3 regions of the Bradyrhizobium sp. MOS001 genome follow, and region 1 is predicted to be linked to each of the others. Evidence: predicted binding sites of a transcription regulator. Region 1 holds the regulator's gene; each other region holds the start of a gene.
What was found. The regulator PhoB, encoded in region 1, activates phosphate uptake and scavenging genes when phosphate is short. The targets are predictions, from matches to a motif close to TGTCATNNANCTGTCAT.
Positions count from the first base shown of each region.

Region 2: CT676_RS10075 (UDP-2,3-diacylglucosamine diphosphatase) is a predicted target of PhoB. The motif match lies at 3,780-3,796, and genes of this name have one in related genera.
Region 3: CT676_RS21255 (RNA degradosome polyphosphate kinase) is a predicted target of PhoB. The motif match lies at 2,484-2,500, and genes of this name have one in related genera.

Region 1 is NZ_SPVJ01000015.1:55,592-65,365, reverse strand. Features, by position in the region: gene CT676_RS20205 (ATP-binding protein) at 1-473, shown strand, start outside; gene pstS (phosphate ABC transporter substrate-binding protein PstS) at 618-1,631, shown strand; gene pstC (phosphate ABC transporter permease subunit PstC) at 1,776-2,765, shown strand; gene pstA (phosphate ABC transporter permease PstA) at 2,767-3,612, shown strand; gene pstB (phosphate ABC transporter ATP-binding protein PstB) at 3,609-4,430, shown strand; gene phoU (phosphate signaling complex protein PhoU) at 4,442-5,158, shown strand; gene phoB (phosphate regulon transcriptional regulator PhoB) at 5,174-5,881, shown strand; gene CT676_RS20170 (GcrA family cell cycle regulator) at 6,116-6,628, opposite strand; gene CT676_RS20165 (aspartate aminotransferase family protein) at 7,085-8,293, shown strand; gene argF (ornithine carbamoyltransferase) at 8,293-9,216, shown strand; gene CT676_RS20155 (Hsp33 family molecular chaperone) at 9,473-9,774, shown strand, end outside.
Region 2 is NZ_SPVJ01000005.1:146,244-156,017, reverse strand. Features, by position in the region: gene CT676_RS10090 (caspase family protein) at 1-778, shown strand, start outside; gene CT676_RS10085 (threonine/serine dehydratase) at 852-1,835, opposite strand; gene CT676_RS10080 (glycosyltransferase family 1 protein) at 1,900-2,943, opposite strand; gene CT676_RS10075 (UDP-2,3-diacylglucosamine diphosphatase) at 2,943-3,755, opposite strand; gene thiD (bifunctional hydroxymethylpyrimidine kinase/phosphomethylpyrimidine kinase) at 3,984-4,784, opposite strand; gene CT676_RS10065 (Lrp/AsnC family transcriptional regulator) at 4,914-5,159, shown strand; gene CT676_RS10060 (neutral zinc metallopeptidase) at 5,536-6,570, shown strand; gene CT676_RS10055 (alpha/beta fold hydrolase) at 6,567-8,285, shown strand; gene CT676_RS10050 (cytochrome c) at 8,287-9,216, opposite strand; gene CT676_RS10045 (CHRD domain-containing protein) at 9,370-9,774, shown strand, end outside.
Region 3 is NZ_SPVJ01000016.1:111,642-121,415, reverse strand. Features, by position in the region: gene purM (phosphoribosylformylglycinamidine cyclo-ligase) at 1-942, opposite strand, end outside; gene CT676_RS21265 (CDP-alcohol phosphatidyltransferase family protein) at 1,097-1,639, shown strand; gene CT676_RS21260 (DnaA/Hda family protein) at 1,752-2,429, shown strand; gene CT676_RS21255 (RNA degradosome polyphosphate kinase) at 2,574-4,766, shown strand; gene ppx (exopolyphosphatase) at 4,782-6,284, shown strand; gene CT676_RS21245 (PepSY-associated TM helix domain-containing protein) at 6,378-7,526, opposite strand; gene CT676_RS21240 (TonB-dependent receptor) at 7,557-9,602, opposite strand.

The DNA.
Region 1 (9,774 bases):
TGCCGATCATCTTCCAGGTCGCCGACGGGCTCGAGCCGCTGGCGCGGGAGCGCCAGGTCGAGGTCGAAACCCATCTGCCTGAGACCCCGGTGATGATTGCGGGCGACCGCGAGGAATTGCTCCGCCTGTTCGAGAACCTGATCGAGAACGCGCTCAAATACGGGGCGTCGGGCGGACGTGTCATCGTGTCGCTGGCCGCGGCGGCAGCCACTGATGGAACTCAGGAAATCCGGGTCATGGTCCGCGATTTCGGCCCCGGCATCGCGCCCGAGCATCTGCCGCGGCTGACCGAGCGGTTCTACCGGGTCGACGTCGGTGACAGCCGCTCGCAGGGCGGGACGGGGCTCGGATTATCGCTGGTGAAACATATTCTTAACCGCCATCGCGGCCGGCTTTTGATCGAGAGCGTGCCCAAGCAGGGCGCCGTTTTCACGGCCTGTTTTCCCCAGGCGAAGACCGCGGCCTCGACCTGATATTCAAGCGATTTCAATCGCTTGGCCGTGTCATCCAGCTGTCACGAAACCTTCGTAAAAGCACAGCCGACCGCTCCTAAAGGGGCGGCACGGGGAGCGCGATCGGGCGCGGATGGCGCTTCGCTCCCCTGTATGGAGACCACCATGAATTTCATCAAAACTATCGTCGCTGCCGGCTTGGTCGCCGCATCGGCGACGGCGGCGTTTGCTGCCGACATCACGGGTGCCGGTGCGACGTTCCCGTTCCCGATCTATTCCAAGTGGGCTGACGCCTACAAGAAGGAGACCGGCAACGGTCTGAACTACCAGTCGATCGGCTCCGGCGGCGGCATCAAGCAGATCCAGGCCAAGACCGTGACCTTCGGCGCCAGCGACGCGCCGCTCAAGGCCGAGCAGCTCGAGAAGGACGGCCTCGTCCAGTGGCCGATGGTGATGGGCGCCATCGTTCCGGTCGTCAACATCGAGGGCGTGAAGCCCGGCGAGCTGGTGTTCGACGGCGAGACCCTGGCCAGCATCTATCTCGGCAAGATCACCAAGTGGGACGACGCCGCGATCAAGAAGCTCAATCCGAACGTGAAGCTGCCGTCGGACGCGATCACCGTGGTCCGCCGCTCGGATGGTTCGGGCACCACCTTCAACTTCACCAACTATCTCGCTAAGGCCAGCGCGGACTGGAAGAGCAAGGTCGGTGAGGGCACCGCGGTCGAGTGGCCGGTCGGCGTCGGCGCCAAGGGCAACGAAGGCGTGTCGGGCAACATCAGCCAGACCAAGAACTCGATCGGCTACGTCGAGTACGCCTATGCCAAGCAGAACAAGCTGACCTACACCGGCCTCGTCAACAAGGCCGGCAAGCCGGTGCAGCCGACGGTCGAAGCCTTCCAGGCGGCCGCTTCCAACGCCGACTGGGCCAAGGCTCCCGGCTACTACGTCATCCTGACCGACCAGCCCGGCGACAAGTCCTGGCCGATCACGGCGGCGACCTTCATCCTCATGCACAAGGATGCCACCGACAAGGCAGCCTCGCAGGAAGCCATCAAGTTCTTCCGCTGGGCCTTCAAGAGCGGCGGCAAGGCGGCTGAAGAGCTCGACTACATCCCGATGCCGGACCCGGTCGTCCAACTGATCGAGAAGACCTGGGCTGCCGAGATCAAGAGCTAAGCGCTCTGTGTCCCGGACTGGGCGCCGGGATCTCACAAGACCTCCGCTCCGGATCGGCCTCGCGCCGCATCCGGAGCGCAAGACCAACAACAAGACCGACAACAAGCGTATATCAAACGGGCACAGGGGATCGGCGTGGCAGAGATGGCCGTTCAGAGCGATGTAATCGACGACGCCGGACCGTATGACCGCGCCAAGGCCTTGGGCGCCTTCAAGCTCGGCGACCTCACCTTCTACTGGATCACGCGGCTGTCCGCGATCTCGGTGCTCCTCATCCTCGGTGGCATCATCATCTCGCTGATCGTCGGCGCGTTCCCGGCGATGAAGGAATACGGCTTCGCCTTCCTGTGGACGCAGCGCTGGGCGCCGTCGGCAGATCCGCCCGTGCTCGGCGCGCTCGGCCCGATCTACGGCACGCTCATCACCTCCTTCATCGCGATGGCGATCGCCATTCCGGTCGGTCTCGGCATTGCGATCTTTCTGACCGAGCTCTGCCCGCAATGGGCGCGCCGCCCGATCGGCATGGCGATCGAGCTGCTCGCCGGCATTCCCTCGATCATCTACGGCATGTGGGGCTTCTTCGTGCTCGGCCCGTTCCTGGCCAACACGTTCCAGCCCTTCATGATCAAGATCTTCGACGGCATCCCGGTGCTGGGCGCGATCTTCGCAGGCCCGCCGTCCTATCTCAGCCTGTTCAACGCGGCGCTGATCCTCGCCATCATGGTGCTGCCCTTCATCACCTCGATCTCGGTCGACGTGTTCAAGACGGTGCCGCCGGTGCTCAAGGAAGCCGCCTACGGCGTCGGCTGCACCACCTGGGAAGTCGTGCGCAGCGTGGTGATCCCCTATACCCGCGTCGGCGTCATCGGCGGTGTCATGCTGGCGCTCGGCCGCGCGCTCGGCGAGACCATGGCGGTGACCTTCATCATCGGCAACTCGTTCCGCATCTCGTCGTCGATCTTCGCCCCGGGCACCACGATCTCGGCGGCGATCGCATCGGAGTTCGCCGAAAGCGACGGCCTGCACCAGTCCGGCCTGATCCTGCTCGGCCTGCTGCTGTTCGTGCTGACATTCTTCGTGCTCGCGGCTGCACGGTTGATGCTGATGCGTCTTGAAAAGAAGGCGGGGAAGTAACATGAACCCGATCTACGCACGCCGCCGCCGCATGGACATCGTCATCCGTGTGCTCTGCCTGGCTGCCGCTGCCTTCGGCGTCACATGGCTCGCGCTGATCCTGATGACGCTGCTCTACAACGGCATTGCCGGCCTGAACCTGGAGCTCTTCGTTGCGGACACGCCGCCTCCGGGCTCGACCGAGGGCGGCCTGCGCAACGCCATCGTGGGTTCGATCATCATGACCGTGCTCGGCGTCGGCATCGGCGCGCCGCTCGGTCTGTTCGCCGGCACCTATCTCGCCGAGTACGGCCGCAACGACCGCCTGACCTCGGTGATCCGCTTCATCAACGACATCCTGCTCTCGGCGCCCTCGATCATCATCGGCCTGTTCATCTATGGTGCGGTGGTGGTGCCGATGCGCGGCTTCTCGGCGATTGCCGGCTGCCTCGCGCTTGCGGTGATCGTCATCCCGGTGGTGCTGCGCACGACCGAGGACATGCTGCTGCTGGTGCCGAACGCACTGCGTGAGGCGGCCTCGGCGCTCGGCCTGCCGCGCTCGCTGGTGATCAAGCGCATCGCCTATCGCGCGGCGCGCTCGGGCCTCATTACCGGCGTGATGCTGGCCACCGCCCGCGTCGCCGGCGAGACCGCGCCGCTGCTCTTCACCGCGCTGTCGAACCAGTTCTTCAGCCTGGGTCTGAACAAGACGATGGCGAACCTGCCGGTCACCATCAACAATTTCGTGCAGAGCCCCTACGCCTACTGGAAGCAGCTCGCCTGGAGCGGCGCGCTGCTCATCACCCTGACCGTTCTTGCCCTGAATATTGGCGCGCGCATTCTGAGCGCCGAGAGGACCGCAAAATGAGTGATCTTTCCGTATCGATGAGCGCGGCCGGTGGTTTGCCCCAGGCGCCGGTGCTGCCCGAAGCTCCGGCCAAGGTGACGGTGCGCAACCTCAATTTCTATTACGGCGAGCACCACGCGCTGAAGAACATCAATCTGGCGCTCGGCACCAACCGCGTCACGGCGTTCATCGGCCCGTCTGGCTGCGGCAAGTCGACCCTGCTGCGCATCTTCAATCGGATGTACGACCTCTATCCGGGCCAGCGCGTCACCGGTCAGCTCATGCTCGACCAGACCAACGTCCTCGACCCCAAGCTGGACCTCAATTTGCTGCGCGCCCGCGTCGGCATGGTGTTCCAGAAGCCGACGCCGTTCCCGATGACGATCTACGAAAACATCGCCTTCGGCATCCGTCTCTATGAGAAGATCTCGAAGTCCGAGATGGACGACCGCGTCGAGAAGGCGCTGCGCGGCGGCGCGCTGTGGAACGAGGTCAAGGACAAGCTCAACGCCTCCGGCCTGTCGCTCTCCGGCGGCCAGCAGCAGCGCCTCTGCATCGCCCGCACGGTCGCGGTGCGGCCCGAGGTGATCTTGTTCGACGAGCCCTGCTCGGCGCTCGACCCGATCTCGACCGCCAAGGTCGAGGAGCTGATCCAGGAGCTGTCCGAGAACTACACGATCGCGATCGTCACCCACAACATGCAGCAGGCGGCGCGCGTCTCCGACAAGACCGCCTTCATGTATCTCGGCGAGCTGATCGAGTTCGACGACACCAGCAAGATCTTCACGTCGCCGACCGACCGGCGCACGCAGGATTACATCACCGGCCGGTTCGGCTGAGGAGACGGAACATGGGTTCTGAACATACCGCAAAGGCCTTCGACACCGACCTCCAGGAACTCACGCGCCTGGTCGCCGAGATGGGCGGCATCGCCGAGCGCATGATCGTCGATTCCGTCGACGCGCTGATCCGCCGCGACGTCGCGCTCGGCCAGCGCGTCGTGACCATCGACGCCGAGCTCGACGCGCTCCAGAAGAAGATCGAGGAGCGCGCCGTTCTCACCATCGCGCGCCGCCAGCCGATGGCGGTGGATCTGCGCGAGATCGTCGGCGCCATGCGCGTCGCGACCGATCTCGAGCGGATCGGCGACCTCGCCAAGAACATGGGCAAGCGCGTCGCGGCGCTGGAGACGGATTTCCATCCGCTCAAGCTGTTCCGCGGTCTGGAGCACATGACCGACCTCGTGCAGCAACAGGTCAAGTCGGTGCTGGACGCCTATGCCGCGCACGATCTGCCGGCGGCAATGGCGGTGTGGAAGGGCGACGAGGAAGTCGACGCCATCTGCACCTCGCTGTTCCGCGAGCTCCTCACCTACATGATGGAGGATCCGCGCAACATCTCGTTCTGCATCCATCTGATGTTCTGCGCCAAGAACATCGAGCGCATCGGTGACCACGCCACCAACATCGCCGAGACCGTGTTCTACATGATCGAGGGCCAGGCGATCACCGACAAGCGGCCGAAGGGCGACATGACGACCTTCGCCACGACGGTCCCGAACACTTAAGGAGCGACGAACACCATGGGCGCACGCATTATGGTGGTTGAGGACGAGGAAGCTCTCACCGAGCTTCTCCGCTACAACCTCGAAGGCGACGGCTATGACGTCGAGACGGTGATGCGCGGCGACGATGCCGACACCCGCCTCAAGGAGCACATCCCCGATTTGATCGTGCTCGACTGGATGCTGCCGGGCCTCTCCGGCATCGAGCTGTGCCGGCGGCTGCGCACCCGGCCCGAGACCAAGCAGCTCCCGATCATCATGCTCACCGCGCGCGGCGAGGAGAGCGAGCGGGTGCGGGGCCTTGCGACCGGCGCCGACGACTACATCGTCAAGCCGTTCTCGGTCCCGGAGCTGCTGGCACGCGTGAAGGGCCTGCTCAGGCGCGCCAGCCCCGAGCGGCTCGCCACCGTGCTCGCCTATGGCGACATCGAGCTCGACCGCGACAAGCGTCGCGTGGCGCGCTCGGGCCGGCCGATCGATCTCGGCCCGACCGAATATCGCCTGCTGGAGTTCTTCCTGGAGCATCCCGGCCGCGTGTTCTCGCGCGAGCAGCTGCTCGACAGCGTCTGGGGCCGTGACATCTACATCGACGAGCGCACCGTCGACGTCCATATCGGGCGCCTGCGCAAGCTGCTCAATCTCGGCCGCGAGCAGGACCCGATCCGCACCGTCCGCGGCGCGGGCTACGCACTGGACGATCGCTTTGCGAAGGCGGAGCAAGCGTAAGGGGTTGCTGTGGCAGACGTGATTTAGCGGGCTGCCACCGCATCCTCGATGTCGTCCCTGCGAACGCAGGGACCCATAACCACAGGGAGTGGTTTGGCGAAGACTCGGAGTGATCATCCCGCGCAATAACTACGCGCCGGGATTATGGGTCCCTGCGTTCGCAGGGACGACACCGAGTGAGTTGAGCCGTCATCGCGTGACGGCGCCGTCTTCGTAGTCAGCTAATCCGATACCTCAGCGCGGACCCGGCTTCGCCGGCGCGCGCCGGCGATCGGCCGCGGGCTGATACGCCACGCGCGAGTGCTGGGCGCAGTAGGGCAGGCCGGAGAGCGCCTTGCCGCCGCAGAAGAAGAAATCCGGGCTCGAGGGATCGCCGACCGGCCAGTGGCAGGTGGCCTCGTTCAGCTCCAGCAGCGACAGCCGCTGGCTCATCGGCACGACGTTGTCGTAGGTGACCGGTTCGGCCTCGACCTCGACTTCGAAGGCTTGCGCCAGCGCGGTGTTGCCGCGCGCGATCGGGCGGGTCACCCGCATCATGTGCTGGGCGGGGCGTGCCTTGCGCGGCCGCGGCGCTGCCGATGAAGGGCTCTTGGCGCGGCCCGACAGGCCGAGCCGGTGCACTTTGCCGATTACGGCATTGCGGGTCACATTGCCGAGTTCAGCGGCGATCTGGCTGGCCGAAAGCCCGGCCTCCCAGAGCTTTTTCAGCTGCTCGACGCGATCATCCGACCAGGTCAAAACGGTCATTGCACCCTTTCCTTCGCCGGCGCCTGCCATCCTGGCGGCCGCACGGCGAATGCCTAAGCTTCGAAAAACCCGTGCCGCCAGAATCCCTTAAGGCTCGCCGGGCGCACCAGATGCGCCCGAACGCTTACGCCGGTACATGAGGACTTAGAGGATCAGAACTGCTGCACGAGATGTCGTATCTGACAAGCCAAACGCTACAATATGGCGTGACTCACGCGCAAGAGTCCGCCGACTCGCTTCCACATGTTCCGTGGCGGAAATACGCAAAATCGCCACCGCAAGACTACGGATTCTGCGTTTCGCGAGGCTTTCCGGGCGGCATTGACACCGGTTTCACCAGGCATAAGATAGTCTCGCGTGCCGCCCTTAAAAGGCGGCACGTTTCGTTTTCCGGGCCGGTCAATGGTGCGTTGCGCAATGCACGCTCACGCCGTCCGCAACATTCAAGTGATCGTCATGACTAACAGCGCAGCGCCGCATTTGCTCCCCGTTTTCGCCAGGTCCGACCTCGGTTTCGAGCGCGGTGAAGGCTGCTGGCTGATTGCGACCAATGGCGATCGCTATCTCGATTTCACCTCGGGCGTGGCGGTGAATGCGCTCGGCCATGCTCACCCTGCGTTGGTCAAAGCGTTGCAAGAGCAGGCCACCAAACTCTGGCACATGTCGAACCTGTTCCAGAGCCCGGACGGCGAGAAGCTCGCCGCGCGTCTGTGCAACGAAAGCTTCGCGGACTTCGTGTTCTTCTGCAATTCCGGCGCCGAAGCGCTGGAAGGTGTGATCAAGCTCGTCCGCCATCATCACTTCTCCAAGGGTCATCCGGAACGTTACCGCATCATCACCTTCGAAGGCGCCTTCCACGGCCGCACGCTGGCAACGCTCGCCGCGACCGGTTCGGCAAAATATCTCGAAGGGTTTGGCCCGCCGATGGACGGCTTCGACCAGGTCCCGCATGGCGATATCGACGCCGTCAAGAAGGCGATCGGTCCGCAGACCGCCGGCATCCTGATCGAGCCGATCCAGGGCGAGGGTGGCGTGCGTTCGGCAACGCCCGCCTTCCTGAGGGCGTTGCGCCAGCTCTGCGATGAGAAGGGCCTGCTGCTCGCGTTCGACGAGGTGCAGACCGGCATGGGCCGCACCGGCGATCTGTTCGCGCATCGCCGCACCGGCGTCACGCCTGACGTGATGTCGCTGGCCAAAGCGCTCGGTGGCGGCTTCCCGATCGGCGCGGTGCTGGCGACCGCGGACGCGGCTGCCGGCATGGGGCCCGGCTCGCACGGCTCGACCTTCGGCGGCAATCCGCTCGCGATCTCGGCTGCCAACGCCGTCCTCGACGTCATGCTCAAGCCCGGCTTCTTCGATCACGTGCAGAAGATGTCGCTGCTGCTCAAGCAGAAGCTCGCCTCCGTGATCGATCGTTATCCTGACATCGTCAGCGAAGTGCGCGGCGAAGGCCTTCTGATCGGCATCAAGGCCGTGGTGCCATCAGGCGATCTCGGCGCGGCATTGCGCAACGAAAAATTGCTCACGGTCGGCGCCGGCGACAATGTCGTGCGCTTCCTGCCGCCCTTGATCGTCACCGAAGCCGAAATCGAGGACAGCGTCGGGCGGCTCGAGCGCGCCTGCGCCGCGATCTCGTCCAGTCAGACCAAGCGGGCGGCGAGCTGATGAGCAAGTCCCCGAAGCACTTTCTGGATATCAACGAGCTCCCGTTGTCGGAGCTCAAGAGCATGCTCGCGGCCTCCTCCGCCATGAAGGCGAAGCAGAAAGCGCACCAGCCGGTGAAGCCGCTGGAAGGCAAGACGCTGGCGATGATCTTCGAGCGTCCCTCCACGCGCACCCGCGTCTCGTTCGACGTCGCCATGCGCCAGCTCGGCGGCGAGCCCATCATGCTGACCGGCGCCGAGATGCAGCTCGGCCGCGGCGAGACCATCGCCGACACGGCGCGCGTGCTGTCGCGCTATGTCGACGCCATCATGATCCGCATCCTCAATCACGAGGCCCTGCTGGAGCTGGCGGAATATGCGACGGTGCCCGTCATCAACGGCCTGACACGGCGCTCGCACCCTTGCCAGGTGATGGCCGACCTCATGACCTACGAAGAGCATCGCGGCCCGATCGAGGGCAGGACGGTGGCCTGGACCGGCGACGACAACAACGTGCTGGCGTCCTGGGCGCATGCCGCCGAGCGCTTCAAGTTCAAGCTCAATGTCGCGACGCCGCCGGAGCTTGCGCCGAAAAAGGTAATGCGGGACTTCATCAAGGCCACCGGCGCGCCGATCGTGCTCGGCACCGATCCCGAGGCCGCCGTGAAGGGGGCCGACTGCGTCGTCACCGACACCTGGGTGTCGATGGGCGACAAGGAAGGTGAGCACCGTCACAACGTGCTCAAGCCCTATCAGGTCAATTCGAAGCTGATGTCGCTGGCCAAGCCCGATGCGCTGTTCATGCATTGCCTGCCCGCCCATCGCGGCGAGGAGGTCACCGACGAAGTGATCGACGGCCCGCAATCGGTCGTGTTCGACGAGGCCGAAAACCGCCTGCATGCGCAGAAGGGCATTCTGGCCTGGTGCTTTGACGCGGTGAAGTAATCTCACTTGTAGCCCGGATGGAGCGCAGCGAAATCCGGGTTTGTGTCCGCAGTTGGAGTGGTCCCGGATTGGGCTACGCTCCATCCGGGCTACGCGGGCTATCGCGTAATCCTGTGGCTATGGGTCCCGTATCAGCGCTTTGCGCGCGCCGGGACGACATCGAATTTGCAGGATCCTGAGCGATCATAAGTGCATCCGGAACACACCACCCTTGAGCCCTCTTCCATTTTCCTCCATCGACCCCAGATAAAGCGCCATGGTTTCCCAATCCCCTGACATGAATACCGGGCCTGAAGGCCCGGTTCGCGCACCATCAGCGGTTCCCATCGATGACGCCGTGCTGCCTTACGAGGTCGACGCACTCGACGTGCGCGGCCGCCTCGTGCGGCTCGGTCCCGCGCTCGACGAGATCCTGACCAAGCACGATTATCCCGCTGCCGTGGGCAAGCTGCTCGGCGAGGCCATCGTGCTGACGACGCTGCTCGGCTCGGCGCTGAAGTTCGAGGGCCGCTTCATCCTCCAGGCCCAGACCGACGGTCCGGTGTCGTTCCTGGTCGT
Region 2 (9,774 bases), on a different contig from region 1:
CAAGAGCTTCTATGACAGCTACGGCAACAGCCCCTATGCGCAATCCGCGCTGAAGCTCCAGACCCAGCCGAAGCTGATCCCCCTGATGCAGGCGACCAAGTTCCTGGCGCCGCAGAACATTGCTCCGACGTTCAAGGTCGGCAATCTCGGCCAGCCCAAATACATGCCGCTGATGCAGCAGGGCAATGGCGGTGGGCAGATGAATGGCAATCTGCCGGTCGTGCAGAAGCCGATCGACAGCAACGTCATCGGCAAGCTCGGCAATGGCGGCCAGATCGTCAACCTGCCGGCCGGCAACAATCAGCCGAACCAGCCGAACGGCACGCCGTCGCAGACCCCGGGCAAGATCGTCACCCTGCCTGCGCCGACCAACGCGACCAACAATGGCGGCATTGGCAAGATCGTCACCCTGCCCGCGACCAACAATACGCAGAACGGCCGCAGCAACAATACCGGCACTGCCAACGGCACGACCAACGGCACGCCTGGCAAGATCGTGAGTATGCCGGTGAATGTCGGCAAGGGTGGCTCGACTGTCGATACGAAGCCCGTCGTTCAGACGCAGAACAACCCGATCCGCGTCAACAACGGCGTGAAGCTCAACAACAACCCGGTGAACAAAGTGCAGGTCCAGAACAACCAGCAGAACAACCGCCCGCAATTAAATACGACCAACCGTATGGTCAACAACGGCGGCAACAACTTCCGCCAGTCGATGAACCAGGCGCCGAGCACGAATAATGGCGGCAACAATCGCCGCGGCGGCTTCATGCACTGATCGCCACAAGCGAAACGAAGAAGGGGCAGAGCGGCAACGCCCTGCCCCTTCGTCGTGTCAAAATCTCAGAAGATCAGGCCACCAGCTCGGCAAACAGATCCGCATCGACATTGCCGCCGGAGAGCACGATGACGACGATCTTCCCGGCGACGTCGAGACGTCCCGCCAGCAACGCGGCAAGGCCCACCGCACCTCCCGGCTCGACCACGAGCTTCAGCTCGCGATAGGCAAACGCCACCGCCGCGCCGACTTCCTTGTCAGATGCAGTCACGCCGCGCGCCAAGAGCTTGCTGTTGATCGCAAAGGTCATCTCGCCGGGGATCAGGGCCATCAGCGCATCGCAGATGGTGCGGCCCGCAGGCCCATGCGGCTCGCGGTGGCCGGCGGTCAGCGAAATGCCGTGATCGTCGAACGCCTCGGGCTCGGCCACCACGATCTCGGCGAGCGGATAGCGCGCCTTGACGGCCGTGGCGACGCCCGCGATCAGGCCGCCGCCGGAGGCCGGTGCCACCACGATGTCGGGACTGAGGGCGAGCGCAGCCATGTCCTCGGCGATCTCACGACCTGCGGTGCCCTGCCCCGCGATCACGAACGGATCGTCATAGGGCCTGACCAATGTCGCGCCGCGCTTCTCGGCGATGCCGCGCGAGATCGCCTCGCGGTCGTCGCGGTCGCGATCATACAGCACGACCTCGGCGCCATAGGATTTGGTGCGCTCGCGCTTCGACAGCGGCGCATCCGCGGGCATCACGATGGTCGCATGCATGTCGAGGATCTTTGCAGCCGCCGCGACGCCCTGGGCGTGGTTGCCGGACGAGAACGCGACGACGCCGCCGGCGCGCTTGTCCTGCGGGATCGAGGCGACCTTGTTGAAGGCGCCGCGGAACTTGAAGGAGCCGGTGCGCTGGAGCATCTCCGGCTTCAGGAAGACCTTTGCGCCGACGCGCTCGTTGAGCACGGGAAAGGACAACAGCGGGGTGCGGATGGCGAAGGGCGCGATCACGCGTGCTGCTGCTTCGATATCGGCAGGGCCGATTGGGAGGAGATGTTCGGTCATGCCTGATGTTATCGCGCCGGACGAGGCGCGGGGCAAGACACCTGCGCGCGATGAACCTTGGTTTTCAGGCTACGAAACTAACCGGCTCCGCCCCATTCCTGCCAGGAAGCACCGCGCCAACCGCCTTGATGCTGTCCACAAACGCCCTCGCCGAGGCCTCCCAGGTGTAATTGGCGGCGAATTCGACGCAGTCCTGCCGGGACACGTCGAGCGCCGCGAAGCAGGCGTTGCGCAGATCATGATCGAGGGCGCCGACCGGTGCATCGCCGATCACGTCGCGAGGGCCCTTCACCGGGAAGGCCGCGACCGGCAGGCCGCTGGCGAGCGCTTCCAGCAGGACCAGGCCGAACGTGTCGGTCTTGCTGGGGAACACGAACACGTCGGCCGCAGCATAGATTGCCGCCAGCGCCTCGCCGTGCTTCTCGCCCAGGAAGATCGCATCCGGATAGGCTTCTTCCAGCGCGACCCGCGCCGGGCCGTCGCCGACGATCACCTTGGTGCCGGGCAGATCGAGATCGAGAAACGCCTCGAGATTCTTCTCCACCGCGATCCGGCCGACCGAGAGAAACACCGGCGCCGGCAGGCAGAGGTCGATCCCACGGGGGTGGAACAGGCTGGTGTCGACGCCGCGCGGCCACAGCACGACGTTGTCGAAGTCACGTTCACCAAGCTCGCGGGCGAGCGCAGGCGTCGCCGCCATCACGGCGCGGCTGGGCGCGTGAAATCGGCGCAGCGCCCGCCAGATCAGGGATTCCGGAACCGGCACGCGGGCGCGGACATATTCGGGAAAGCGGGTGTGGAAGCTGGACGTGAACGGCAGCTTGCGCTGGCGGCAGTAGCGGCGGACCATCAGGCCGATCGGCCCCTCCGTCGCGATGTGGATGCTGTCGGGGCGCGCCTCCTCGATCAGCTTCGCGATTCGCGCCGGCCGCGGCATGGCGAGCCGCACGTCGCGGTAGCTCGGCATTGCGAAGGTGCGGAACGATTGCGGCGTCAGGAACGTGAACTCGACGCCGAACCCCTTGGCTGCGTCTGCGAGCTTGGTCAGCGTCCGAACCACACCGTTGACTTGCGGGTGCCAGGCGTCGGTCGCGACCAGGATGCGCATCAAGCGGCCCTTGCTGCGACCTGCGGGACCGGTGCCGGCTTCCGCGCCTGATCCGCCCAGGTGATGATCTCGAAATGACCGTCGTCATGCTCGACCAGCGCCGTGCAGCTCTCAACCCAGTCGCCGCAGTTCATGTAGCGGATGCCGGCCTCGTCGCGGATCACGGCATAGTGGATGTGGCCGCAGATCACGCCGTCGGCGTCGTGACGCCGCGCTTCGGCGGCGAGCGCCTGCTCGAACGCGCCGATATAGTTGACGGCGTTCTTGACCTTCTGCTTGGCCCATTGCGACAGCGACCAATAGGGCACCTTGAACATGCGCCGGAAGAAGTTGACGAAGCGATTCATCTGGATCGCGAAGTCGTAGGCCTTGTCGCCGAGGTGGGCGAGCCAGCGCGCGTTCTGCACCACGAGATCGAAGATGTCGCCGTGGATGACGAGGTAGCGCTTGCCGTCCACGCCGGTGTGGACGGTGTTCTCGACGACGTCGATGCCGCCGAAATGCGTGCCGTAATAGTTGCGCAGGAATTCGTCGTGATTGCCGGGAATGTAGATGACCTTGGCGCCCTTGCGCGCCTTGCGCAGCAGCTTCTGGACCAGGTCGTTATGCGACTGCGGCCAGTGCCAGCTCGATTTCAGCGCCCAGCCGTCGACGATGTCTCCGACGAGATAGATCGTGTCGGCATCGTGGTAGCGCAGGAAGTCGAGCAACAGGTCGGCTTGAGAACCGCGGGCTCCGAGATGAACGTCGGAGATGAACAACGTGCGAAAGCGCCTTTCAGGGCTCTCGTCACTCACATCGTAACTTCCCATGCGCCAGCCTGTAACCAATGTCCCGTGACAGGGGGATGACAGATTGAACCCTTGAGGCACCCTCAGATACGAATCAGACCTTGCCTCGCCCTCCCCGCGAATATCAGTCGCATGCGACAATCAGGCGACATGACGCCGTAGCCGCCTCCGCAAGACCCCGGAACCGATGGCCGAACAGGTTAACGGCAGCGGTCGCGCGCGCCGCGGGCGGTGCGCTCGCGGCCCGGATCAGTAAAATTTGTGGAAATGATGGATCGGCCCGTGGCCGTGGCCGACGCTGAAGCGGTCGGCGGCCGCGATCGCTGCGCTGATCCAGGCCTTGGCGTTCCGCACGGCGCGCTCCAGATCCTCACCCCTGGCAAGCCCGGACGCGACGGCCGAGGACAGCGAGCACCCCGTACCGTGGGTGTTGCGGGTGGCGACCCGCGGCGCCGCAAGCGCGATCGTGCTCTCGGCATCGACGAGATAGTCGATGCTTTCGGCGCCCTCGCCGTGCCCGCCCTTGATCAGGACCGCGCGGCAGCCCAGCGCCAGCAGCCGGCGCCCCTGGCTCTCGATCTCGGCCTCGCTTGCAGCGACGGGCTCGTCGAGCAGAGCCGCAGCCTCAGGCAGGTTCGGCGTGATCACCGACGCCAGCGGCATCAGTTTCTTGCGCAGTGCTTCCACCGCCTCCGCGGCGAGCAGGCGATCGCCCGAGGTTGCGACCATCACGGGATCGAGCACGATATGCCCCGGCATCCAGCGCGACAGCGCCGCTGCGATCGCATCGATGCTGGCGGCCTGCGCCACCATGCCGATCTTCACCGCGCCGACCTCGAGATCGGAAAACACGGCATCGATCTGCGCGGTGACGAAGTCGGCGGGCACCGCGTGGATGCCGGTGACGCCTTTTGTGTTCTGCGCCGTCAGCGCCGTGATGGCGGAGGCGCCATAGACGCCGAACGCGGCAAAGGTCTTCAGGTCGGCCTGGATGCCGGCGCCGCCGCTCGAATCGGAGCCGGCGATGGTGAGCGCCACAGGCGTCGTCATGGGGCGATTTTCCGCGTTTTTGAGGCCATCGCCCCGTCCTAGCGCGCACCCCGGTCGCCCGCAAGTTCGCTTGCTAAATCCGGCCGGTTTTGGCCTATTAGCCGCCAGATATGCTTCGGAGTGACTGCAATGGTTCCTTTTTTCGTCCAGATCAAATGCAAGCTCGGCCAGTCCTACACGGTCGCCAACGCGCTTGCCGAAGCCGAGATCGCCTCCGAGATCTACTCCACGGCCGGCCATTACGATTTGCTGGTGAAGTTCTACGTCGACAAGGACACCGACATCGGCCACTTCATCAACGAGAAGGTGCAGGTGCTGCCGGGCATCCAGGACACCCTCACCATCATCACCTTCAAGGCGTTTGGCGCAAGCTAGGGTTTGCACTCACAGAGGGCCGGATGGAAAGTCCGCTTCCGAGACAGCGCAGCGGACCAATTGTGCTCAAAGTGAGTTCTTCGGATTTTAACCATCGCGCACATCATCCAGCGCTGACACCCTCTTGCGCTGGCAAGGCTCAACGCGCTTCATCGATGACGGCCGCGTCGACATCGCGCCAATGTCCGGTCAAAAAACGGATAGTCTCCAAGCGGTTGGGGCCTTTGCATCGTAGCCCACGCGCTTAGGTCCGCGGAGGAACAATTCGGCGCCCGACCGCGTGCACTTATGCCGCGCGCAAAGTGTGAAACATTTCATTGAACATACAACCCTGGAATGCTCTTTTCGCACGGATCGTGAGCGCCGGGGGCCGGCAATGCCCAAAGGACCGCTTGTTTCGATAGCTGTTGCTGTCTGGGCGCTTTGCACAGGCGGCTTAGCCTGGGCAGTTCGCCCAGCACCGATAGACCCCGCTGCCATCCTCCGTAACCAAGTCGACAAGATTGGTCCGGGTTCAGTTGTATTTACTCCTCCGACGGAAATGACGGTCGGCTATCACGAGCCAATAACCGTCCAGCCGCTCCAACGTCATGGCGTGGCTCAAACTGAAGAGATCGAGGTTGGCAGCTTCATGCGGGCTCGCCTATTCGGTGAAGGATTCACGGCAACAACGAGTAGCGATGACGCGCAAGCCGAGTGGCTTTATGCTGAGCTTCCAGCGAAGTCGGGCGACCAGACCGGTGCACCGCGCGACAAGATGTATCTCTTCGTTTCGCGAGTTCTGGGCAGCACGGAGGAGGTCTGGCAGGCAATCTTCGCATCCGATCGCCTAACTTATCGGCCACCCCGTCTCGTTCTGTACACAAGCGCCACCTACGCAGCCTGCGGATTAGCCGAGAAAATCATGGGACCATTCTATTGTCCTGATGATCAGAAGGTCTACCTCGACCTATCGTTCTTCCAAGAGATGCAGACTGAACTCAATGCCTGCGATTCGAGCGGCGCCGACTGTCAACTTCCTCAGGCCTATGTGATAGCCCACGAAATCGGACATCACGTTCAGAACTTGCTGGGAATTATGCCAAAAGTGCGCCAGCTCCAAGAGAGCATGGAAACGGAGGCGGAGAGAAACCGGTTACAAGTTCTTCTCGAGTTGCAGGCCGATTGTCTCGCCGGCATTTGGGCGCGTAAAATTAAAGAGAAAGCGAAGATCAACGCGAGCGACATAGCAGCGGCAATTCGAACGACAGAAGCACTGGGCAATGACACCCTGCAGAAGAGTGCCTTGGGGTACGTAGTGCCTGACTCGTTCACTCATGGCAGCGCCGCGCAGCGCCATCATTGGTTCGATGTCGGTTACACAACTGGATTGGTGAAGAGCTGCAACACCTTTGCTGGAGCGCGGCAATGAGGCCCGACCTTCCCAACTCTCAACAGCCGAAGTCCGACAACGACTGCATACTACCGAGCGGGGCCGCTCGGGAGCCCCCACTGGACGAAGAGAAACTCCGCGACGAACGCCTGCTCGGTCTCTTGCATTTTCATTTTGAGGGGTGTGCCGTGCCCCAGCATTGGTTAAAATACTTGGCTGTTTGGTCAATTGCTTTCGCAACGAGCTTCGGGAGCAGCTACGCGCAACCGATCGTCGCCGAGCGAGACGTCCTTCAAATTTGCGAAGCGTTTTCGCGGAAGGCCCCAGAGCGAATGCCGGCAATTGTTCAGCCGGAAGCTGCCAAAAATTTCGTTGGGAGATACGCTCGCTTTTCGGACCGGCTACGAGGCTGCCTATCGGCATCGGAGCGCGAGCGCGAGCCAAATAGCGTGACTTTTTTGATTCAGAATACACAGTATGAGAGTTACTGGAAGTTCCTCACTGATTCCAACTCAGTTCAATGGATTTCTATCGAGAGGTTTAGGCCCGTCACGCTGGCAGATGATGAGCCATGGCGCGCGCCTTTTGATGTGATAGCAGCCCCGATCAGGCCAACGATTAAACCCGGCGGCACAAAAATAGACCCGGATACCCAAGGCGGCGCAATTCAAGACTCCAGAATCGACACACGTATCGTTGAGTTTTTCTATGCAACGAACCGCAAACAGTCGGACGCTCCCCCCGATGTCGAAGGCCATCCCCAGCCCGCATTCACAAGCGATGGACCTCCTGTCTACAGCTTAAACGGCTGGGCTGCTGTCAGCGGCTACACAGGCGAGCGCAACCCTGATCTGAGTGTCGGGATCGTTCGCGTCCGGGTGCCTGAAGGACACCACATCGGAAACATAGAATTGCCCCCGAGCCTTAAGCTCTTCGGATTTGAATTGAGAAGAGACACACTTGACCCAACGAAGCATTTTACTATTCGCAGCATCGAGAAAACAGACGAAGCGAAATGGATAAGAACGCTAGCGTCAACGAAAAAGAAGAAGGCTCTCGTGTTTGTCCATGGCTTCAATACCAAATTCCGCGACGCCGTCTTCCGGGCAGCGCAGATAACTTGGGATCTTCAGTTCAGAGGCACCACAGTCTTATTCTCATGGCCGTCTCGCGGGGATATCGCGGACTATCTCTATGACAAAGAAAGCGCGTTGGCTTCGCGCACGGCCTTTCTTCGCGTGATCGACGATCTTTACAAAGCCGGATATGACAACATCGATGTGATAGCTCACAGTATGGGGAACTTGATCGCAGTTGAGGCCCTATCAAATAGCGCAGCGACACGATCACCCACGGCTATCGCGCAGTTGATTATGGTCGCCCCCGATGTGGACCGAGACATGTTTGTTCAAGACATTCCCGGCGTTGCAAAGGTCACTAAGGGGCTTACACTTTACGCATCCAAGAACGACAAGGCCTTGCAGCTATCGAAGCGTATTGCCGGAGGTATCCCGCGCGCAGGAGATGTACCTGATGCCGGGCCAGTTGTTTTGCCCGGACTTTGGACGATTGATGTCAGTCTAATTGGAGATGAACTGTTCGGACTAAATCATAACACGTTCGCCACAACACGAAATGTGCTTAACGATCTTGCGATACTACTTATGGAAGGCAAGCCTCCACCACGGCTAGTTGAAATCCGGGGCTTCCCTGAGCCTCCCCAAAAAGCCGCATACTTCCGCTACATACCCTAGACTAGCTGCCTTCCTTGCGTTTCGGCCGCGGAGGCCCGTCGACCGGCGGCAGCGATTTGATGTACTCCGCCATCGCCGCGAGATCCTCGTCCGGCAATTGCGAGGTGTTCTTGATCACGCGCGTCATCGCGCCGCCGACGCTGTCGCCGTCGGGCAATTCGCCGGTCTTGAGGAAATAGGCAATATCCTTCGCGCTCCACTCGCCGAGACGCTTCTGTGTGATGTTGGGCACCCACCCGTCGCCTTCCGGATTGGGGCCGCCGGCAAAGCGTTCTCCGGAAATGATGCCGCCGAGCGCATTGCGCGGGCTGTGGCATTCGGCGCAATGGCCGAAACTGTTGACGAGATAGGCGCCGCGATTCCATTGCGGCGACTTCGTGCCGTCGGCGACGAAGGGCTTTCCGTCCATAAACAGGAATTTCCAGATGCCGATGTTGCGCCGGATGTCGAACGGAAAGCGCACGTCGTGGTCACGCACCTTGCCTGCGACGGGCGACAGCGTTTTCAGATAGGCGAAGAGGTCGAGCACGTCCTCGCGCCTGGCGTGCTGATAGGACGTGTAGGGAAACGCCGGGAAATAATGCTGTCCGTCCGGCGAGACCCCGTGCATGACCGCGTTGACGAAATCGGCGTCGGTCCATTTGCCGATGCCGTAGGTCGGATCGGAGGAGATGTTCGGCGCATAGAACGTTCCGAACGGCGACTTGATCGCGACGCCGCCGCCGAGCCTGGTGCGATCGGGCTGGTCGGGGACGGCATGGCAGGACGCGCATCCGCCGGCGTTGAACATCACCTCGCCATTGGCGAGATTGGGGACATGGGCAGGCGTGGCAGCGGCACCGGCCGCCACCACCGGCGCGCTGAGCCACCAATAGACGCCCGCAGCAGCGACCGCGGCAAGCAGCGCCACGACAATTGTTCGTTGCAACATGCAGATCCATTCATTGCTTGCCGCGAACTTATGACCGATGTCCACGCGGCTCCAGCCACGAAGAATTTAGCCCGCCCCGGCCGGAAACGGGAATAAACTGAAACGGCCAATGTTGGAAGGTTGGCAGGCCAACGAGGTCTCAGGGAGAATGTTATGAACAAGACCGTCATCGCCATGGTCGCGCTGGGCGCCGCAGCTTTTGCAGCCCCCGCCGGCGCCGAAAAGTTGAAAGCAACGCTCGACGGCAAGTCCGAGGTGCCCGCGACCACCACCAGCGGCACCGGAACCGCCGATCTGGACTATGATGCCGCCAGCAAGAAGCTGTCCTGGAAGGTCACCTATTCCGGTCTGTCCGGCCCGGCAACAGCCGCCCACTTCCACGGGCCGGCCGAGGCCGGCAAGAACGCTGGCGTCGCGGTCGCGATCCCGAACGCGACCTCCAGCCCGGTCGAGGGCTCGGCAACGCTGACCGATGCGCAGGCCGCCGATCTGCTCGCCGGCAAGCTCTACGTCAACATCCACACCGCGGCCAATCCGGGCGGCGAGATCCGCGGCCAG
Region 3 (9,774 bases), on a different contig from region 1:
CTCGACGATCGCGATCATGCCGATGCCGCAGTTGAAGGTGCGCAGCATCTCGAGCTCGGCGATGCCGGCTTGGGCAGCCAGCCATTTGAACACTGGCAGCACCGGCAGGCGCGCCAGATCGATGCCGACGCCAAGATGGCTCGGCAGCACGCGTGGAATGTTGTCGGTGAAACCGCCGCCGGTGATGTGGGCAAGCCCCTTCACCGCGCCGGTCTCTCGGATCGCACGCAGGCAGGATTTGACGTAGAGCCGCGTCGGCGTCAGCAGCGCGCCGCCGAGCGTCATGACCGGCGCGAACGGGGCCGGCGCCTCGAAGCTGAGGCCGGACTGCTCGACGATCTTGCGCACCAGCGAGAAGCCGTTGGAGTGCACGCCGGACGAGGCAAGGCCAATCACGGCATCCCCCGCGGCGATGTCCTTGCGCGGCAACAAGGTACCGCGCTCGGCGGCGCCGACGGCAAAGCCGCCGAGGTCGTAGTCACCGTCCTTGTAGAGGCCGGGCATCTCGGCGGTCTCGCCCCCGATCAGGGCGCAGCCGGATTCGCGGCAGCCTTCGGCGACACCGGCGACGATCGAGGCGGTCGCCTCCGGGTCGAGCTTGCCGCAGGCGAAATAGTCGAGGAAGAACAACGGCTCGGCGCCCTGCACCACGAGGTCGTTGACGCTCATGGCGACGAGGTCGATGCCGATCCCGCCATGCAGGCCGGTCTCGATCGCAATCTTGACCTTGGTGCCGACCCCGTCGGTGGCGGCAACCAGGACGGGGTCCTTGAAACCGGCCGCCTTGAGGTCGAACAGGCCGCCGAATCCGCCGATCTCGGCGTCGGCGCCGGGCCGCGCGGTGGCGCGCACCATCGGCTTGATCAGATCGACCAGGCGGTTGCCCGCGTCGATATCGACGCCTGAATCGGCGTAAGTGAGGCCGTTTTTGCGGTCGGTCATGCCCGATTTCCAGTGGGTTTGCGGCTGGTTACGTCGAATTCCGGGGACGCGCAATGGCAAGCGTGGCGCCCCGCCCTATACTATGTAGATATCAACCGGTTCAGCCTTCAAACGGGCCGGATTCGAGATCAGGCCGGGTGCCAGGAAGCGCCGCGTGAGTATTCCGAATATCATTACCCTGGGCCGCATCATGCTGGTCCCAATCATCGTCTGGGCCATCGTGTCGAGCCAAATGGAGGTTGCGTTCGCCGTCTTCCTCATTGCCGGCGTGAGCGACGCGGTCGACGGCTTCCTCGCCAAGCGCTTCAACATGACGAGCGAGCTCGGCGCCCTGCTCGATCCGCTCGCGGACAAGGCGCTGCTGGTCTCGATCTATCTGGCACTGGGGATCTGGGGCGACATCCCGCGCTGGATCGTGATCCTGGTGGTGTCGCGCGACATCATGATCGTCGCCGCCGTGATCGTGTCCTGGCTGTTCGACAAGCCGGTCGAGATGAAGCCGTCGAAGGTGTCGAAGCTCAACACCGCCGCCCAGGTGGCCTATGCGGCGCTGGTGCTGGCCTCCCTGGCCTTCGGCTTCAAACCGGCGCCCTATGATATGATCCTGATGGGCCTCGTCACGGTCTTCACGCTCTCTTCCGTGTCGCTCTATCTCGTCGAGTGGCTGCGGCACATGAGTACGATCGAAGCCAAGTAGCACGATCGAGGCCAAATGAGCCGGGATGCGGCCCCGCAAAAGGCCAACTCCCGCTCGATGACGTCGAATCTCTTCAAACGAAGCCGGCGCGCCGGCACGGAGCACAGCAAGCGTGGCAGGCCGCGTTCATCCCCGACAATTGGCATTCTCGCTTCCGCACGCGGAGAGCCTCAGCCGGGATAATTTCCTCGAAGGCCCCGCCAACGAAGCCGGTCTTGCCCTCATCGATGCCTGGCCGGAATGGCCGAACCGGATCATGTGGCTGGCTGGCCCGGAAGGAAGCGGCAAGAGCCATCTCGCCGCGATCTGGGCCGAGGCTTCAGGCGCCCGCTCGACCACAGCCAATGGGCTGACCGCCGAAAACGTCCCGGGCGCGCTCGCCACCGGCGCGCTGGTGGTTGAGGATCTCAAGGCAAAACAGTTCGACGAGCGGGCCCTGTTTCATCTGATGAACCTCGCCCGCGAGGATGGGGCCTACCTGCTCTTCACCGGCCGCGAGGTACCGGCGTCGCTCGAGATCGAGCTGCGCGACCTGCGCTCGCGGCTGCGCGCGGTGCCTGTGATCTCGCTGCTGCCGCCCGACGACCAGCTCTTCCGCGGCCTGATCGTCAAGTTCTGTGCCGACCGCCAGCTCACCGTGGATGAGAGCGTGGTCAGCTACCTCGCCACCCGCCTGGAGCGGTCCTCGGCGGCCGCGCGGGAGGCCGTGCAGCTGCTCGACAGCGAGGCCCTGCGCCTCGGTCGCCCCGTCACGCGGGCGCTGGCCGCCGAGCTGCTTCGGGACGCCTGACCCTTCCGCCCTGGCTCCAAGGCCGCTTGACGCGGCGCAGCGGCGGAACATCAATGTCATCGAAACGTCATCGGACTAACACATGCTCCCGCCGGTTTTGCGCATAAGTCGCAAATTGGGGCGAACTGGATGGATCGACTTCTGATGGACTCTGCGCAAGCTGTTGAAATTAAAGAAAAAGCCCCGGAGACCGAGGGCCTGCCGGCGATTGCCTCAAGTCCCGAGCGCTTCATCAATCGCGAGCTCTCCTGGCTGCACTTCAACCGCCGCGTCCTCGAGGAAGCGGTCAATCCCAGCCACCCCATGCTGGAGCGGGTGCGATTCCTGTCGATTTCAGCGAATAACCTCGACGAATTCTTCATGGTCCGCGTCGCCGGCATCAAGGCCCAGATCCGCGAGGGCATCGCCGAGCGCAGCCCCGACGGCCTGACGCCGTCCGAGCAGCTCGCGCTGATCAACCGCACCGTCTCGCAGCTTGCCTCCGACCAGCAGGCGATCTGGCGCGACCTGCGCGGCACGCTGGCCGACGTCGGCATCGTGCTGGTCGACGGCAAGGACGTCACCAAGGCGGAACGGACCTGGATCGAGGACTACTTCCTCAACAACGTGTTTCCGCTGTTGACCCCGCTCGCGATCGACCCTGCTCACCCCTTCCCGTTCATTCCGAGCCTCGGCTTCACCATCGCGCTCCAGCTGACGCGCGCCGCCGACGGCAAGCAGATGAACGCGCTGATTCGTATGCCCGGCAAGATCGACCGCTTCATCCGGTTGCCGGCCGAGGGCAAGGTCGTGCGGCTGATCTCGCTCGAGCAGGCGACCGGGCTGTTCATCAACCGCCTGTTCCCCGGCTACAATCTCCACGGCCAGGGCGCCTTCCGCATCATCCGCGACTCCGAGCTCGAAATCGAGGAAGAAGCCGAAGACCTCGTCCGCCTGTTCGAGACCGCTCTGAAGCGCCGCCGCCGCGGGTCGGTGATCCGGCTCGAGATCGACGGCAAGATGCCGGAGGAGCTGCGCAGCTTCGTGCAGCATGCGCTGTCGGCCGCCGACGACGAGGTCTTCCTGGTCGACGGCGTGCTCGCCATGAACGAGCTCTCGCAGCTCACCCGCCTCGACCGGCCCGATCTCGAATTCACCCCTTACGTACCGCGCCATCCCGAGCGCGTGCGCGAGCATGGCGGCGACATCTTTGCCGCGATCCGACAGAAGGACCTCGTCGTCCATCATCCCTACGAATCCTTCGACGTGGTCGTGCAGTTCCTGCAGCAGGCCGCCCGCGATCCCGATGTCGTCGCGATCAAGCAGACGCTCTACCGCACCTCCAACAACTCGCCGATCGTGCGCACGCTGGCGGAAGCAGCCGAAGCCGGCAAGTCCGTCACCGCGCTGATCGAATTGAAGGCGCGCTTCGACGAGGAAGCCAACATCCGCTGGGCGCGCGACCTCGAACGCGCCGGCGTGCAGGTCGTCTACGGCTTCCTCGAACTGAAGACGCACGCGAAGCTCTCGATGGTGGTGCGCCGCGAGGGCGGCGGCCTCACCACTTACGTCCACACCGGCACCGGCAATTATCACCCCGTCACCGCACGTATCTACACCGACCTCTCCTACTTCACCTCGGATCCGACCATCGGCCGCGACGCGGCGCGCGTGTTCAACTTCATCACCGGTTATGCCGCGCCGAGCGATCTGGAAAAGATGGCGGTGTCTCCGCTGACGTTGCGCAAGCGCATCATCGAGCACATCCAAGGCGAGACCGCGCATGCGCGGCATGGCCGCCCCGGCGCGGTCTGGATGAAGATGAATGCGCTGGTCGACCCCGACATCATCGACGCGCTCTACGAGGCCTCGCAAGCCGGCGTCCAGGTCGAGCTCGTCGTGCGCGGAATCTGCTGCCTCAGGCCCGGCATTCCAGGCCTGTCGGAGAACATCCGCGTCAAGTCGATCATCGGGCGCTTCCTGGAACACGGACGAATCTACTGCTTCGGCATGGGCCAGGGCCTGCCGAGCGCGAAAGCGGCTGTGTATATCTCCTCGGCCGACATGATGCCACGCAACCTCGACCGCCGCGTCGAGGTGCTGTGTCCGCTGCAAAATCCCACGGTGCATCAGCAGGTTCTCGAACAGATCATGGTCGCGAATCTGAAGGACAATGAGCAGAGCTGGCAATTGTTGCCGGACGGGTCCTCGACGCGTATGAAGACCGCGAAGGGCGAGGAGCCTTTCAACGTCCACAACTACTTCATGACAAATCCGAGTCTATCTGGCCGTGGAAAGTCGCTCAAGGAATCCTCGCCGCGCCGTCTCACGCGCCGTAATGAACGTCATCAGTCTTGATCCGGGATCGAGGACGTGAAGCGGCCGCGTAAGCGCGGCTCGAGCGTCGCGGTCATCGATATCGGTTCCAACTCGGTCCGTCTCGTCGTCTACGAGGGACTGACGCGGAGCCTCATTCCGATCTTCAACGAGAAGACGCTGTGCGGCCTCGGGCGCGAGGTGCAGAGCACGGGCCTGCTTGCGCCCGATGCCGTCGACAAGGCGCTGACCTCGCTGAAGCGGTTCCGGGCCCTGTGCCGCGTCATGCAGGTCGGTCGCGTGTTTGCGATTGCGACCGCAGCCTGCCGCGATGCCTCCAACGGCCCCGACTTCATCGCGAAAGCCGAGCGCATCTGCGCCGTGAAGATCGAGATCCTGTCGGGCCCGCGCGAGGCGCGGCTGTCGGCGCTCGGCGTGATCTCCGGCATCCATCATCCCGACGGCATTGTCGGCGATCTCGGTGGCGGCTCGCTCGAGCTGATCGACGTGCGCAAGAACAGCGTGCGCAGCGGCGTGACGCTGCCGCTCGGTGGCCTCGCGCTCCAGGACCTCGCGCACAAATCGCTCAAGCGCGCCGACCGCATCGTGCGCGAGGAGCTCGACGAGGTGCCGCAGCTCACCGCCGGCCGCGGCCGCACCTTCTACGCCGTCGGCGGCACCTGGCGCGCGCTCGCGCGCATCCACATCATCCAGAGCGGCTATCCGCTCCAGGTAATGCACGGCTACTCCATTTCCGCAGCTGAAGCGCTCGACTTTTCGCGTCGTCTCCGCCGGCTTGCGGCCGCCGACATGCTGGCCGACATCGAGATCGTCGCGGATGCCAGGCGCCCGCTCCTCACCTATGCGGCGCTGGTGCTCGAGCACATCATCCGCGTGGCGAAACCCAAGTCCATCGTGTTCTCGACCTTCGGCGTGCGCGAGGGCCTCTTGCACGAGAAGCTGTCGGAATCCGAGCGCAACAAGGACGGGCTGATCTGCGCCGCGGAAGAGCTCAATCAGCTGCTGTCGCGTTCGGCAAAGCACGCCCGCGAGCTGATCGCCTGGACCGACCGCCTCGCGCGCGTGGTGAAGCTGCGCGAGACCGAAGAGGACCGCCGCTTGCGCCACACCGCGTGCCTGCTCTCCGACATCGGCTGGCGCGTGCATCCCGACCATCGCGGCGAGCAGACGCTGAGCCTGGTCGTCAACGGCAATTTCGGCGCAATCACCCACACCGAGCGCGCCTTCGTCGGCCTGTCCGTGTTCTACCGCTATGCGGGCCTGAGCGAGGAAAACCAGCCGCCGGTGACCATGCAGGAACTGCTGACACCGGCCCAGCTCGAACGCGCCCGTCTGCTGGGCGCGGCGTTCCGCGTCGCCCATCTGATCTCGGCGGCACGTCCGGGTGTGCTGCCGGCCACGCATTTCCGCAGCCAAGGCCGCAATCTGATGCTGGTGTTCGAGCACCGGCTCGTCGACCTCGTCGCCGACCGCGTCGGCAGCCGCTTCCGCGCCCTCGCCCGCCTGATCGGCCGCTCCGGCTCCATCGTGCGGCGCTAGAGCATGATCCGGAAAAGTGCGCAGCGGTTTTCCGGATCATGCTCAAACAACAACCTAAAGCGCGATAACGATTCATTCCAATCTCATCGCGCTTTAGACCCGCTGGCCGGTTCTGATTCTCCCTGGACGCTTCTTGAGCCACATGATCGCGCCGCTGATGAACAGGGCGAGAGGTGCGAAGCCGGTTGCGAACACGAGCAGGCGCCCGATCAGCCCGAACGTCGCGCCGTTATGGATCCAGAGCTGTTCGGCCAGATAGCGATCCCCCATCGACATCGCGGCCGAAGTGCGATCGTGCACCACTGCGCCACTCCATGGATCGAGCCAGATCGCCCCCCGGGCACGTACCGCGGGATCAGCACCCGCGGCCCGGAACTGCACCCGCCACGTGTTGCGCGTTTCGGTGGGCGGGCTCAGCATGGCAACCGCCATGCCCGGCTTGGCCGCTTGCGCGCTCCGCATGATCGCATCGGGTGATAGCGGCGGTGTCCCCGTGGGGGGCGGCGCTTCGATCCGCGGCGACGGATCGGCTGTCGGTTGCGACACAAGGCCAACGATGGGAGGCACGACGTCGGGAAAAATGATCCCGACGCCGGTCATCGAGATCACCGTGAGCGCGAGCAGCGCCCAAAAGCCGGCCGTGCCGTGGACGTCGAAAACAAATCGAAGCAGCGAAACGTCCTTCCGGACCGACACCGATCGCCAGAATCGACCCGGCCTCGGCCACCACAAGATGACGCCTGACATGGCCAGGCCGAGCAGCATGAACCCGGCAACGCCGACCAGCTCTTTGCCCCACCACTCGTAGAGCAGCAGCGTGTAGTGCAGACGATAAACCTTGAGGGAGAACGCGTTGATGTAGTCACGCCGCCCGAGCACCTTCCCGTTCGAAGGATCGACCATGGTCGTCCAACGATTCGGGTAGCGGCCTTTCGCAGTTTCATGCGCATGTATCACGACCCAGACCGGCCAAGTCCGATCCGGCGCGAGGATCGTGGCAATCGGCGCGGGATCCGCTGCCGCGGCCGCGCGCATCACCTCGCTCAACGTAGCCTCTCGTTCCCGACCGGCGGGAGTGTAAAGCGCCGGGTTCAGGGCGGCGTCGATTTCCCGATAGAAGACGATGAAGCTACCCGTGAGGCCGATCAGCACCACGACGATGCCGCCGAGCAATCCGAGCCATCGATGAGCCCACAGAAGCCCACGCCGTGCGCGTCCGGTGAGGTTCGGGGCCGGCAACATCGCCGTTGCACGCGTCAAAGCCGACCCGCCTCAGAAATCCGTCGACATCGACAATAGCAGGGTTCGCGGTACACCTTGCGACAACGCGGAGAAGCTCGCCACGCCAGCCCAGTAATTGGTATCGAACACGTTCTGCACCAGGGCCCGCAGCGTCACCGGCCGGTTGTTGATCCGCGTGTTGTAGCGGGCACCCAGGTCGAGCCTCGTCCAGGCCGGAACGACCTGCGTGTTCGCCGCATCCAGATACTGGTGTCCCGTATAGATGGTATTGGCGACCAGCGTCAGTCCGGGTGCGAACGGGGTGTCCCATTCGGCGGACAGGTTTGCCTGCACCTGAGGCACACCGATCGGCGTCTTGCCGAGATTGGTTGGCGTGCTTGTCTTTGTCAGCTCTGCATCGATCAACGTCACGCCGCCAAGGACACGTATGCCCGGCTGCAACTCTCCGAATACGGTGAACTCCAGGCCGCGATTGCGCTGTTCGGCGTCGGCCCGGAAGATCTTGTCGACCCCCAATTGTCCCGACGGCTTGATGATCTGGAACACGCTGATCGTGGTGGCCAGCATTCCGAAGTCGACCTTGACGCCTGCCTCGTGCTGCTTGCTGAAGTAAGGCGCAAGAACTTCCCCCTGATTGCTCGCGGTCGTCGGTGCGACGTCGCCCTTGCTGAGCCCTTCGATGTAGTTGGTGTAGAGCGAAACGTTGCTCCAGGGCTTGACGACGAGGCCAACCATCGGCGTGAGCGCCGTCTGGTCATAGGAGGACGTGACCGCTCCCGTGGTGGTATTGAAGTTGTTGGACTTCACCCCCTGCTGGCGCACGCCGACGGTCAGCTGAAGGCGCTCCTGAAAAACCGACAAAGTGTCAGCCAGCGCAAGGCCGGTCAATTCGGTATCCGAAAGCTTCGGAACAGTCGCGGGAGCAGCAACGAGCTGCTCAGGACGGGCGATCGGCGCATAGATGTTGGACAGAACCGGCGTCCCGGACACAGAGCCCCGTGAGATCTGATCCGTGTAGTAGCTGCCCTGGAAACTCACGGCGTGACTGATCGCGCCGGTTTCAAACCGGGCGCGCACACCGGCGTCGGCCACATTCCTGTCGATATCGAATTTGAAGCGTCCCGGTGTCGACGTGGTGTTGCCGGCCGCGTTCAGGATCGTCGGCGTGCCGAACAAGCGATCGACCTGGGTCCTGCCGCCACCGCCGTCGGCGAACACCGTCACGGAATCCGTCACATCGTATTCGGCGCGCGCCAGCAGCGAGTTGTCATGAACCTTGGCCCATTCCCAGGCCTGCGTGACATTGCGCCTCCCGACCGGCGCGGTCGGGACAGCTACGCCTGTTGCGACCAGAAACGGTCTCGTGGGCGCGTCGAACTTTTCTTCCTGATCGATGAAGTCGAGCGATGCTCTGAATTTCTCACCGCGATAATCGAACGCGGCGGCGCCGACATGCGCCTCCCGGTTCTGGTTGTCCAGCGGCGTATCACCATTGTGATAGCTGCCATTGACGCGAATTCCGAATTCGCGGTTCTCGCCGAACCGTCGGCTGACGTCGAGATGCGTGCCGAACTGGCTGTTCGTCGCGTAGTCGGTCGTAACCCGTGTGAGATCGACATCAGAGGCACGCTTCGGGACGATATTGATGGTGCCCCCGACGCTGCTGTTCGGGGCCATCCCGTAAAGCAGCGCGGTCGGGCCCTTGATGATCTCGATCCGTTCGACGTAGTCGGTGAAGACACGGTAGTTCGGCGCAACACCGTAGACACCGTTGAAGGCAATTTCTCCGACATTCCCCTCGCCGATCGGAAAGCCGCGGATGAAGAAGGAGTCGAGAATGCCGCCGGTCTGACCGGTGAAACGGACCGAAGGGTCGTTGCTGACGACGTCGGCTATCGTGCTGGCCTGCTGATCTTTGATCTTCTTCGCCGTGTAACTGGTGATGTTGAACGGCGTGTCCATGAAATCCCTGTTGCCCAGCAAGCCGATCTGGCCTCCGCGGGCGACCTGCCCACCTGGGTAGGAGGGCGGGAGTGCGCCGGGCCTTGCGGCAGCGGGCTTCGCTTCCGCCTGCATCCTGGCCCGCTCATTCGCGGGCGCGCTTTGACGGCCCGCTCTTCGACTTGGGTTCAAACGCGGGCGTGCACGCTGCTTCGGCACGTCGGCAGTGACGGTCACCGCCGGCAAGGCTGTCGCCGTCTCCGGCGCAGCGCTTTGCGCGCTGGTGCGGTGAAGGAAGCCGTCGCCG